DNA from 2 places in the Variovorax sp. V116 genome. Region 1 is predicted to be linked to the other one. Evidence: predicted binding sites of a transcription regulator. Region 1 holds the regulator's gene; the other holds the start of a gene.
The links. Region 1 encodes sigma-54, which starts transcription at its own class of promoters, with help from an activator protein. Its sites were predicted from a motif close to TGGCANGNAANCTGCTTT; they were not measured.
Positions count from the first base shown of each region.

Region 2: the regulator sigma-54 is predicted to act here: its motif matches at 3,292-3,309, upstream of ACAM58_RS01720 (TorF family putative porin).

Region 1 covers NZ_AP028661.1:635,922-641,284, reverse strand. Annotated here, with positions in the region: gene ACAM58_RS02970 (phospholipase D family protein) at 1-1,328, opposite strand, end outside; gene ACAM58_RS02965 (RNA polymerase factor sigma-54) at 1,339-2,931, opposite strand; gene lptB (LPS export ABC transporter ATP-binding protein) at 2,949-3,743, opposite strand; gene lptA (lipopolysaccharide transport periplasmic protein LptA) at 3,740-4,459, opposite strand; gene ACAM58_RS02950 (thiol:disulfide interchange protein DsbA/DsbL) at 4,653-5,300, opposite strand.
Region 2 covers NZ_AP028661.1:360,161-365,523, reverse strand. Annotated here, with positions in the region: gene ACAM58_RS01735 (SMP-30/gluconolactonase/LRE family protein) at 1-168, opposite strand, end outside; gene ACAM58_RS01730 (ammonium transporter) at 459-1,991, opposite strand; gene glnK (P-II family nitrogen regulator) at 2,014-2,352, opposite strand; gene ACAM58_RS01720 (TorF family putative porin) at 2,423-3,247, opposite strand; gene ACAM58_RS01715 (YifB family Mg chelatase-like AAA ATPase) at 3,465-5,012, shown strand; gene ACAM58_RS01710 (serine/threonine-protein kinase) at 5,041-5,363, opposite strand, start outside.

The DNA of each region.
Region 1 (5,363 bases):
TTCATCGAGCCGACGAAAAGAACCTGCCGGTCGATCACCGCCGACTTGGCATGCAGCCGCCCCACCGAAGTGCCGAACAGGCCGAGGCGCACGCTGCGCCGCGTGCGCGTGGTGCTCAGTTCGTAGAGCTCGGCGCCGAGCTCGAGCATCTCGGGCCGGTAGCGGCGGTAGGCCGTGTGGACCAGCGGCTCGTCGGTGGCGGCGAAGGAATTGGTGACGATGCTGATCTTCACGTTGCGCCGGCGGATTTCGCGCATCACTTCGAGCCCCGCCTTGCCCGGAATCAGGTAGGGCGAGACGATGGTCACCTCGGAGCGCGCGCGGCGCATCTGCTCGACCACGTTGTAGCGCACGCTGTCGACGTCGAGCAGCGGCACGCCGCCGTACGAGGCGGTCTTGCCGATCACGCGCTCGGGCGAATCGGCATACGCCTCGGCCAGCGTCCAGATCAGGTCGAGCTTGCCGGCATCCAGGTCTTCGGCGATCGGGCTGTAGCCGAGCAGGTCGTTGGGCGCGGGCCGGGGCGGCGGCGGCGTGGTGTCCGGGCCGGTGGCGGTGTCGAAGCGCTTCTGCAGCTCGTCACGTGTCAGTGTGCTGGCCACCACCGACCGGACCGGCCGCACATAGACGCTGTTCCAGTACTGGTCGAACAGCGCGCCCAGGCGCGGAATCAGCGCGCCGGCGACGAAGGTGTCGAGATCGAGAAAATTCTCGCCCGCCGTGCGCCTGAAATACTGGTTGCCGATGTTGCGCCCGCCCGCCACCGCCATCGCGCCATCGGCGATGAAGAGCTTGTTGTGCATGCGCCGGTTGACGCGGCTGAAGTCGAACAGCGAGGCGGTGAAGCGCCTGAGCAGGCTGCCGCGCCCGGCCGGAAAGGGATTGAACAGGCGCAGCTCGACATTCGGCGTGGCGGCCAGGCCGAGCAGCAGCTCGTCCTCGCCCGAAGTGTAGAGATCGTCCATCAGGAGCCGCACGCGCACGCCGCGCCGGGCCGCGTCGCGCAGCGTGCGCAGCAGGTAGCGGCCGGTCTCGTCGTTCTCGATCTGGTAGTACTGCACGTCGAGCGTGCGCTGGGCGCGCCGCGCGAGCTGGATGCGGGTGTCGAAGGCAAAGTCGCCGCCCGGCATCAGGCGGAAGCCGCTCAGGTCGGGGTCGGGCTGCGAGGCCTGCGCGATCTTGCCGAGCGCGGTGTCGGCCGAGGCGGCCATGGCCCGGGTGGCCGGGCGCGGCGCCTCGTCGGGCAGGGTGGCGCAGCCGGCGAACAGCAGCACCGCCGCCATGGCGAAGACCCATTGCCCACAGCGCGACAGCAGGCGACGGGCCATCGGCGGCTTTCTACAGCGCCTTGCGGAGGTTGGCGGGCGCGATGCGCAGGGCCTCGCGGTACTTGGCCACGGTGCGGCGCGCGCACTCGATGCCCTGCTCCTTGAGCATCTCGGAGATCTGGCTGTCGGACAGCGGCTTCTTGATGCTCTCGGAGCTCACGAACTGCTTGATCAGCGCGCGCACCGCGGTGCTCGATGCATTGCCGCCGGTCTCGGTGCCGAGCGCCGAGCCGAAGAAGTACTTGAGCTCGACCGTGCCGAAAGGCGTGGACATGTACTTGGCCGTGGTCACGCGCGAGATGGTCGATTCGTGCAGGCCGAGTTCGTCGGCAATCTCGCGCAGCACCAGTGGTCGCATCGCGAGCTCGCCGTGCACGAAGAAGCTCTTCTGCCGCTCGACGATGGCGTTGCTCACGCGCAGGATGGTGTCGAAGCGCTGCTGGATGTTCTTGATGAACCAGCGTGCCTCCTGCAGCCGCTGCGACAGCGCCTGGCTGCCCTCGCCCTTGTGCGACTTGAGCGCGCCGGCATAGATGTCGTGCACGCGCAGCCGCGGCATCACCTCGGGGTTGAGCATGACGCGGAACTTGGCATTGGTGCCGCGGCCGATCTTGGTGACGATCACGTCGGGAATCACGATGTTGCGCTCGACATCGACAAAACGGCGGCCCGGCTTGGGCTCCAGGCGCGAGATGACCTGCAGCGCCGAGCGCACCAGCTCTTCGTTGGTGCGCGTGAGCGTGGCCAGGCGCTTGAAGTCGCGCCGCGCGAGCAGCTCCATCGGCTGCTTGCAGATCGCGATGGCGGTCTTGCGCACCAGCGCCTGTTCCTCGGTCTCGCTTTCGCTGGCGAGCGCGCGCAGCTGGATGCAAAGGCATTCGCCCAGGTCGCGCGCGCCGACGCCGGCCGGCTCCAGGCTCTGCAGCAGGCCGAGCGCCACCTGGAAGTGGTGCACCAGCTCGTCGAACTGGTCGTTGTCGTCGCCCGCGAGGCCCGAGGCCAGCGCCGGCAGCGAATCCTCCAGGTAGCCGTCGTCGTTGAGCGATTCGATCAGGAAGCGCAGCGCGGCGCTGTCGTTCTCGTTCAGCCGCAGGCTCAGCGCCTGCCGGTGCAGGAAGGACTGCAGCGACTCCTGGCTGCGCGCGAGCTCAGTGGCGTCGGCACGCTCGTCGTCGCCCAGGTTGTTCTGGCGCGCGGGGGCATCGCTGCCCCATTCGCTGTCGTCCGGCGCCATGTCGACGGTGCCGTCGCCTTCCCAGTCGGGCTCGCGCTCGGTGGCGTCGGCGGCAGGAACCTCGGACTCGGCCGTGGAGGCGGTTTCGCTCGAAGTGCTGGTCGTGCTGCTGGCCGGGGCCGAGCTGAATTCGCCCTCGGCGGCTTCACCGGCCTCGTCGCGCGGCACCGGCGTGTCGATGGCGTCGAGCCCGAATTCCTCGCGCGCGGCTTCTTCCGCGGTGCGTTCGAGGAACGGGTTCTCGTCCAGCATCTGCTCCACTTCCTGGCTCAGTTCGAGCGTGGACAGCTGCAGCAGCCGGATCGACTGCTGCAGCTGGGGCGTGAGCGCCAGGTGCTGCGAAACGCGAAGGGACAGCCCTTGCTTCATGGAGACCGACTCCTCCCTTACATCCGGAAGTGCTCGCCGAGGTACACCCTGCGTACTTCGGCGTTGTCGACGATCTCCGAGGGTGTGCCTTGTGCCAGCACATGCCCGTCGCTGATGATGAACGCGTGATCGCAGATGCCCAGCGTCTCACGCACGTTGTGGTCGGTGATGAGCACGCCGATGCCGCGCTCCTTCAGGAAGCTGATGATCCGCTGGATCTCGATCACCGCGATCGGGTCGATGCCGGCAAAGGGCTCGTCCAGCAGGATGAAGCGCGGCTGCGTGGCCAGCGCGCGGGCGATCTCGACCCGGCGCCGTTCGCCGCCCGAGAGCGCGAGCGCGGGCGAATCGCGAAGATGGTCCACCCGCAGGTCGGCCAGCAGGCCGGAGAGGCGCTCCTCGATGCGCTGCTTGGTCAGTGGCGCGGGCTTGCCGCTGGCGTCGGGCTCGCGCTGGAGCTCGAGCACGGCGCGCACGTTTTCCTCGACCGTGAGCTTGCGGAAGATGGAGGCTTCCTGCGGCAGGTAGCTCAGGCCCATGCGCGCGCGCCGGTGGATCGGCATGTGGGCGATGGGCTCGCCGTCGATGGTGATCTCGCCCGCATCGGCCCGCACCAGCCCCACGATCATGTAGAACGAAGTGGTCTTGCCGGCGCCGTTGGGGCCGAGCAGCCCGACGACTTCGCCCTTTTGCACGTCGAGCGAGACATCCCGCACGACCTTGCGGCTGCCGTAGCTCTTCTGCAGGCCGCGCACCACCAGGCGGCTGCCCGGCGTGCCGTCGGCGTTCTGGGTTCCAGCGGCTTCGATCACTTGCGCCTTTCCCCGTCGCCGCCCAGCGTGGTGCTCGAGCGCAGGCCGGCACCGGGTGCCGGCTGGGGCGCGGCCGCCGCCGGCGCGGCCCGTCCGCCGGCGGGCGCCGAGGCCCCGGGCGCCGGCGCGGTGGCGCTCTTGGGCGTGAGGATGGTCCGCACGCGTCCGCCTGGGGGTGCGTTCACGCCCGTGTTGGGCGGCACGGTGGAACCGTTGACCGTGTAGGTGTCGTTGCTCTGGTCGTAGACGATGAGCGCGCCGGTGCTCTCGTCGTTGGGCGTGGCGCCGATCAGCCGGCGCATGACGGCATTGCGGATGAACTTGACGTTGTCGGCGCGGCTGTCGTATTCGATGACCTCGGATTCGCCCTCGATCCACTCGTCGGGCGCATTGCGCTTCTGCTTGTAGTAGGCCCTTTTGCCGGGCGCCGCCGTGACCACGCCGTACTGGTAGCCCTCGGCGTCCTGGCGCACGTCGATGCGCGCGCCGCGGATGATGATCGTGCCCTTGGTGACCAGCACGTTGCCCGTGAACACGCTCGTCTGCTTGAGGTCGTCGTAGCGCATCGCATCGGATTCGATGTTCATCGGCTTGCTGCGGTCGGCGGTCTCGGCCAGCGCGCCCGAGGCCAGGCCGGCCAGCAGCAGCGCGCCGGCGGCCAGGCGGCGGATTCGGCGAACGAAGGGGGTGGTGTGGGGATAGGAGGGCAATGTCATAGAGGCACGAAACTTGCTCTGAACCATTGTATGCGGCGGATCAGCACCAGCCACCAACGCCGATGAAAAAGGCCCGCCGAAGCGGGCCGGTGTCCCCATCGGGAGACACCGCGGAACCGGCTTCGCCGGGCCGCAGGTGCCGCCCCTGCAAGGGGTGGGCGCAGCGGACACGAAGTGCCGCGCAGCCTGGGGGTTAGCCCTTTTTCGCTTCGCCGATCAGGTAGTTGGTGACCTGCAGCGCCTTGGTCATGTTGCCGGCCAGTTCGCCGTCCACGTACCAGCGCCCGTTCACGGCCAGCGCCGGCACGCCGGCCACCTTGTAGGCGTCGGTCAGCTGCGCGGCGCGCTTGGCCTTGCTGGCCACGCCGAAGGAGGTGAAGACTTCCTTGAACTTGGCGCCGTCCAGGCCGTTGGCCCCGGCCCAGGCAATGATGTTGGCGTCGCCGTTCACGTTCTGGCGCTGCTTGTGGATGGCGTCGAAGACCTTGGGCTGGAATTCGTCGACCTTGCCCATGGCTTCGAGCGCGTAGTACAGGCGCTGCTTGGCCTCGACGTCGTTGCCCACGAAGGGCACGGGCACGCGGCGGAACGCCACTTCCTTGGGCACCGTCTTGAGCCAGGCTTCCAGCTGCGGCTCGAAGTCGTTGCAGTGCGGGCAGTTGTACGAGAAGAACTCGATCACCTCGACCTTGCCCGCCGGCGCGTCGACCGGCACGCGCTTGTCGAGCACCAGGTACTCGGTGCCGGCCTTGGGCGCGCGCGCCTGGGCGTGCGCGGTGTTGCCAGCCAGCGAAAGCAGGCCCAGCGAGGTGGCGGCCAGCGAAAAGTCACGACGTTTCATTGAAAGAGTTCTCCTGTTGGGTACGGCAGTACTGAGCCGGCGCGCCGCGCGGAGTTCCCGCGT
Region 2 (5,363 bases), 280 kb from region 1:
GGTGGACAAAGCCCAGCGCTCCACCTTGGCCGAGTCCGTGCCGATGTCGCCGCGCGTGCGCAGCACCGCACGGCCCGGGATGTCGAGCCAGTACAAGGCGCGTTCCCGCGGATGCCAGAACGGCGATTCGCCGAGCTCGCAGAGGCTGTTGTCGATGGAGGTCCACATGCCCGGAATTGTGCATGCGCGGACATCGCCGCTCCAGAGGAAAAACGCAGGCAAAAAAAAGCCCGCTGACGCCGAAGCGCTCGCGGGCTGAACATCCAAAGGAGACCTCGCTGAAAAATCGTCCTGTTCTTTCTTTTTCTTCTTCTCACCACCAGCCCCCGCACCGCATGCCTTCTTCGCGAAACACCGCGGAACCGGCTTTGCCGGGCCGCTGGTGTTGCCCCCAGCAGGGGGGTTGGCGAAGCGACACGAAGTGCGCGAAGACTGGGGGGTTGCCTATTGCTTTGGGGTTACCTGTTGTATGCGGTCTCGCCGTGCGAGGAGATGTCGAGGCCTTCGCGCTCTTCTTCTTCCGACACACGCAGGCCGATGGTCAGGTCGGCGATCTTGAAGGCGATGAACGCCACCACGCCCGACCACACGATGGTCAGCAGCACGCCCTTGAGCTGGATCCACACTTGGGCGCCGATGCCGTTGGACACCACGCTGGCCGTGACCCAGTCGCCCACGAGGCCGGGGCCGCCCAGGGCCTGGGTGTTGAACACGCCGGTGAGCAGCGCGCCGACGATGCCGCCGACACCGTGCACGCCGAACACGTCGAGCGAGTCGTCCGCGCCGAGCAGCTTCTTGAGGCCGTTGACGCCCCAGAGGCAGGCGAAGCCGGCGATGAAGCCGATGATGATCGCGCCCATCAGGCCGACGTTGCCGGCGGCCGGGGTGATGGCCACCAGGCCTGCCACGGCGCCCGAAGCAGCGCCCAGCATCGAGGCCTTGCCGCGCATCAGCGCTTCACCGATGCACCATGCGAGCACGGCAGCGGCCGTGGCGGTGAAGGTGTTCATGAAGGCGAGCACGGCGCTGGTGCCGGCTTCCAGGGCCGAACCGGCGTTGAAGCCGAACCAGCCGACCCACAGCAGCGAAGCGCCGACCATGGTGAGCGTGAGCGAGTGCGGCGTGAAGGCTTCCTTGCCGTAGCCCACGCGCTTGCCGATCACGAAGGCGCCGACCAGGCCCGCCACGGCGGCGTTGATGTGCACCACGGTGCCGCCCGCGAAGTCGAGCGCGCCCCACTGCCAGATCAGGCCGGCCTTGGCGTTCTGTGCGTCCACCACGTTGGCGGCGGTGTAGGCGTCCGGGCCCATCCAGAACCAGACCATGTGCGCGAGCGGCGCATAGCTGAAGGTGAACCAGATCACCATGAACAGCAGGACGGCCGAGAACTTGGCGCGCTCCGCGAAGGCACCCACGATCAGGCAGCAGGTGATGCCGGCGAAGGTGGCCTGGAAGGCGGCGAACAGCAGCTCGGGGATGTAGACGCCCTTGCTGAAGGTGGCGCCGGGCGCGAACACGCCGGTGGCCGGATCGAAGATCCCCTTCATGAAGAGCCGGTCGAATCCGCCGAAGAAGGCGTTCCCCTCGGTGAACGCGAGGCTGTAGCCATAGATGAGCCACAGCACCACGATCATCGAGAAGGTGACCATCACCTGCATCAGCACCGACAGCATGTTCTTGCTGCGCACCAGGCCGCCGTAGAACAGCGCCAGGCCGGGGACGGTCATCATGATGACGAGCAGCGTGGACAGCATCATCCAGCTGGTGTCACCCTTGTTGAAGGAAGGAGCGGCAGGCGCCGCGGCGGGCGCTGCTTCGGCAGCCGCAGCGGGTGCGGCGGCAGCCGGAGCGGCTGCAGGTGCCGGAGCAGCGGCTGCGGGCGCGGACGCCGCCGGCGCCTCGGGCGTGGCAGCAGGCGCCTGGGCGAAGCTCGCCGTGCCTGCAGCGAGCAGGCTCAGGCCGAGCGCGAGAGAAACAAGCAGTTTTTTCATGGTTGTTGTTTTCCGGGCTGGATCAGAGGGCTTCGCGGCCGGTTTCACCGGTGCGGATGCGAACGACCTGCTCGAGGTTGTAGACAAAAATCTTTCCGTCGCCGATCTTGCCGGTGCGCGCCGCACCCTCCACGGCTTCGATCACGCGGTCGACGAGGTCGTCGGACACCGCCGCCTCGATCTTGACCTTGGGCAGGAAGTCGACCACGTACTCCGCGCCGCGGTACAGCTCGGTGTGGCCCTTCTGGCGGCCGAAGCCCTTGACCTCCGTGACCGTGATGCCCTGCACGCCGATGGCCGAGAGGGCTTCGCGCACCTCGTCGAGCTTGAACGGTTTGATGATGGCTGTGACCAGCTTCATGATGACTTTCTCCTTCTTGGATGGAATGGATGGTGCGGCAGCTTGGGCCGCACCTTGTTCTTGTGCCTGCTTACAGGGTCTTGCTGAGCGTAACGATGAAGCGCGCCTTGTTGGGCGAATAGGTGGTCTGGCCGAAGGTGCCGAAGCCGAGGTCGACGCCCGGGTTGGACACCGCCAGGTACGAGCTCTTCTTGTTGGCGCCCTGGATCGAGCCGGCCAGTGCGAGGCCGCTGCCGAAGTCGTACGACACGCCCACGTTGTAGTCCACGTAGCTCTTGTAGCCCAGGCTGCGGATGTCGCTGGACATGTGGGTGTAGCCCACGGCGGCCTTCAGCGTGAGCTTGGGCACGATCTCCTTGCTGTAGGCCAGGTTCAGGTAGCCGGTGTTGGTGCCCTTCAGGCCCGAGCCGGCCTTGTTGCCCGCGTAGCCGAAGTAGTCCTTCGACACCGTGTGCGAATACTTCAGCGTGAACGAGCCGATGGCCTCGTCGGCCCAGGTGCCGGCGCCGTACAGCTCGGTGGTGTTGCCGGCGGAGTTGCCCGGGTAGATGTAGGTCAGCGCGCCCACGTCCATGTCGAAGGGGCCGGCCTTGAACTTGTAGCCGCCGTAGATGTCGCTCTCGATGCTGTTGCCCTTGAGCCAGTTGACGCTGGAGTTCCAGTTGCCCACGTAGAAGCCGGTCTCGCCGAAGGCGTAGTCGAAGCCGCCCTGGATCGCGGGCTTGAAGCCCTTGGTCTTGGCGTAGTCGTTCTTCCCGATCATGTCCTGGTCCTGGCCGCGGAACTTGTAGTTGCTGGTCAGTGCCACATTCCCCGTGAGCTGTGCGCTCGCAAGCATCGGCAGGGCAGCAAGGGCGGCCACGGCCATTGCCTGGGCGAATTTACGGTGCATCATCGAGACTCCTCGGAGTTGGTTGGATTGTTGGGGGACACCGTCTCATAGCAGGGAGCGTGCCAAAGTGCACGTTTTGCCCTGCGGCACGGCGGCCGCCCCCGCACCTGCAACCCAGGCGAAATAGTTACAAGCGTGTTCAGTTGCGGTACCCCATGGGGCACCGCGGTGCATGAGCCCGGCCAAAAACGGGCGCACCACAATGGTGAGAGGGAGTGGAATGAGCCTGTCTTTGGTGCAAAGCCGCGCTTTGCTTGGGCTGGAAGCGGCCAGTGTCACGGTCGAGGTGCATCTGGCGAACGGCCTGCCGAGCTTCACGCTCGTCGGGCTGGCGGAAACCGAGGTCAAGGAGGCGCGCGAGCGGGTGCGCTCGGCCATCCAGAACGCCGGCCTGGAGTTTCCGAACAACAAGATCGTCGTCAACCTGGCGCCGGCCGACCTGCCCAAGGATTCCGGCCGCTTCGACCTGCCGATCGCGCTCGGCATCCTCGCGGCCAGCGGGCAGATCCAGCCTGCGCTGCTGGCGGGCCATGAATTTGCCGGCGAGCTCTCCCTTTCAGGCGAACTGCGGCCGGTGCGCGGCGCGCTCGCCATGGCGCTGGCCCTGCACACGCGCGGCATCGCGACGCGGCTGGTGCTGCCCGCCGCCAGCGCCCAGGAAGCGGCGCTGGTGCCCGGCAGCGAGGTGTATGGCGCCAGGCACCTGCTGGACGTGGTGCAGCGCTTCATGCCCGAGGGCGCCGCGCTGCCGCAGGGCGAGGAACAGCAGCAGCAGCCCGCCACGGACGGCTGGGCCCGCGTGCACGCCGCAGCCGCGGCGGCCGCGCCGCTCTATGCCGACCTGGCCGACGTCAAGGGCCACGCCGGCGCCAAACGCGCCCTCGAGATCGCCGCCGCCGGCGGCCATAGTCTGCTGATGGTCGGCGAGCCCGGTTCGGGCAAGTCGATGCTGGCGCAGCGCTTTGCCGGCCTGCTGCCGCCCATGAGCGTCGACGAGGCGCTGGAGAGCGCGGCCGTGGCCAGCCTGGCCGGCAGTTTTTCGGCCGCGCGCTGGATGAACCGGCCGACCTCGGCGCCCCACCACACATCGAGCGCCGTGGCGCTGGTGGGCGGCGGCTCGCCCCCGCGGCCCGGCGAGATCTCGCAGGCGCACCATGGCGTGCTCTTCCTGGACGAATTTCCGGAGTTCGCCCGCTCGGCCCTCGAGGCGCTGCGCGAGCCGCTGGAGACGGGCACCATCACCATCGCGCGCGCCGCCCGTCGCGCCGAATTTCCGGCGCGCTTCCAGCTGGTCGCGGCCATGAACCCCTGCCCTTGCGGCTACCTGGGCTCGACGCTGAAGGCCTGCCGCTGCACGCCGGACCAGATCTCGCGCTACCAGGCCAAGCTCAGCGGCCCGCTGCTGGACCGCATCGACCTGCACATCGAGGTGCCCGCGGTGTCGGCGCAGCAGCTCATCGACGCGCCGCCCGGCGAATCCACGGCCAGCATCCGCGCCCGCGTGGTGGCCGCGCGCGAGTTCGCGCTGCAGCGCCAGGGCGGCCCCAACCAGGCGCTGCAGGCCGGCGCCATCGACAAGCATGCCGCGCTCGACGATGCGGCACGCAAGTTCGTCTACAACGCCGCCGCCAAGCTCGGCTGGTCGGCGCGCAGCACGCACCGCGCGCTCAAGGTGGCGCGCACCGTGGCCGACCTGGCGGGCGCCGAATCGGTGGGGGTGGTACATGTGGCGGAGGCGGTGCAGTACCGCAGGGCGCTGCGGAACTGAGCGCGCCCACCAAGGTGCAGAGGAGCGCCTACTTGAACTCGTGGCTCACCACGGGCGCCGATTTGCTGTCCTGCACCGTCACGCGCTGGCGGTAGACATCGAGGTCGCCGTTGCGCACTTCGATGTTGTAGATGCCCGGGCGCAGCGAGAGCGACTTGAGCGGCGGGCTCACGCCGCGCTCGGCGCCGTCCACGAAGACCTGGCCCCAGGGACGGATGTTGAGCACCACGCGTCCCATGCCGGGCGGAGCGGCCGGCGACGCGGCCGGCGGGGTCGGGCCGCCGGCGATCACGGTGGGTACCGGATTCGTGGGCGCCGTGCCCGGTGCCGCGGGCACGGCCTGCGCGAGCC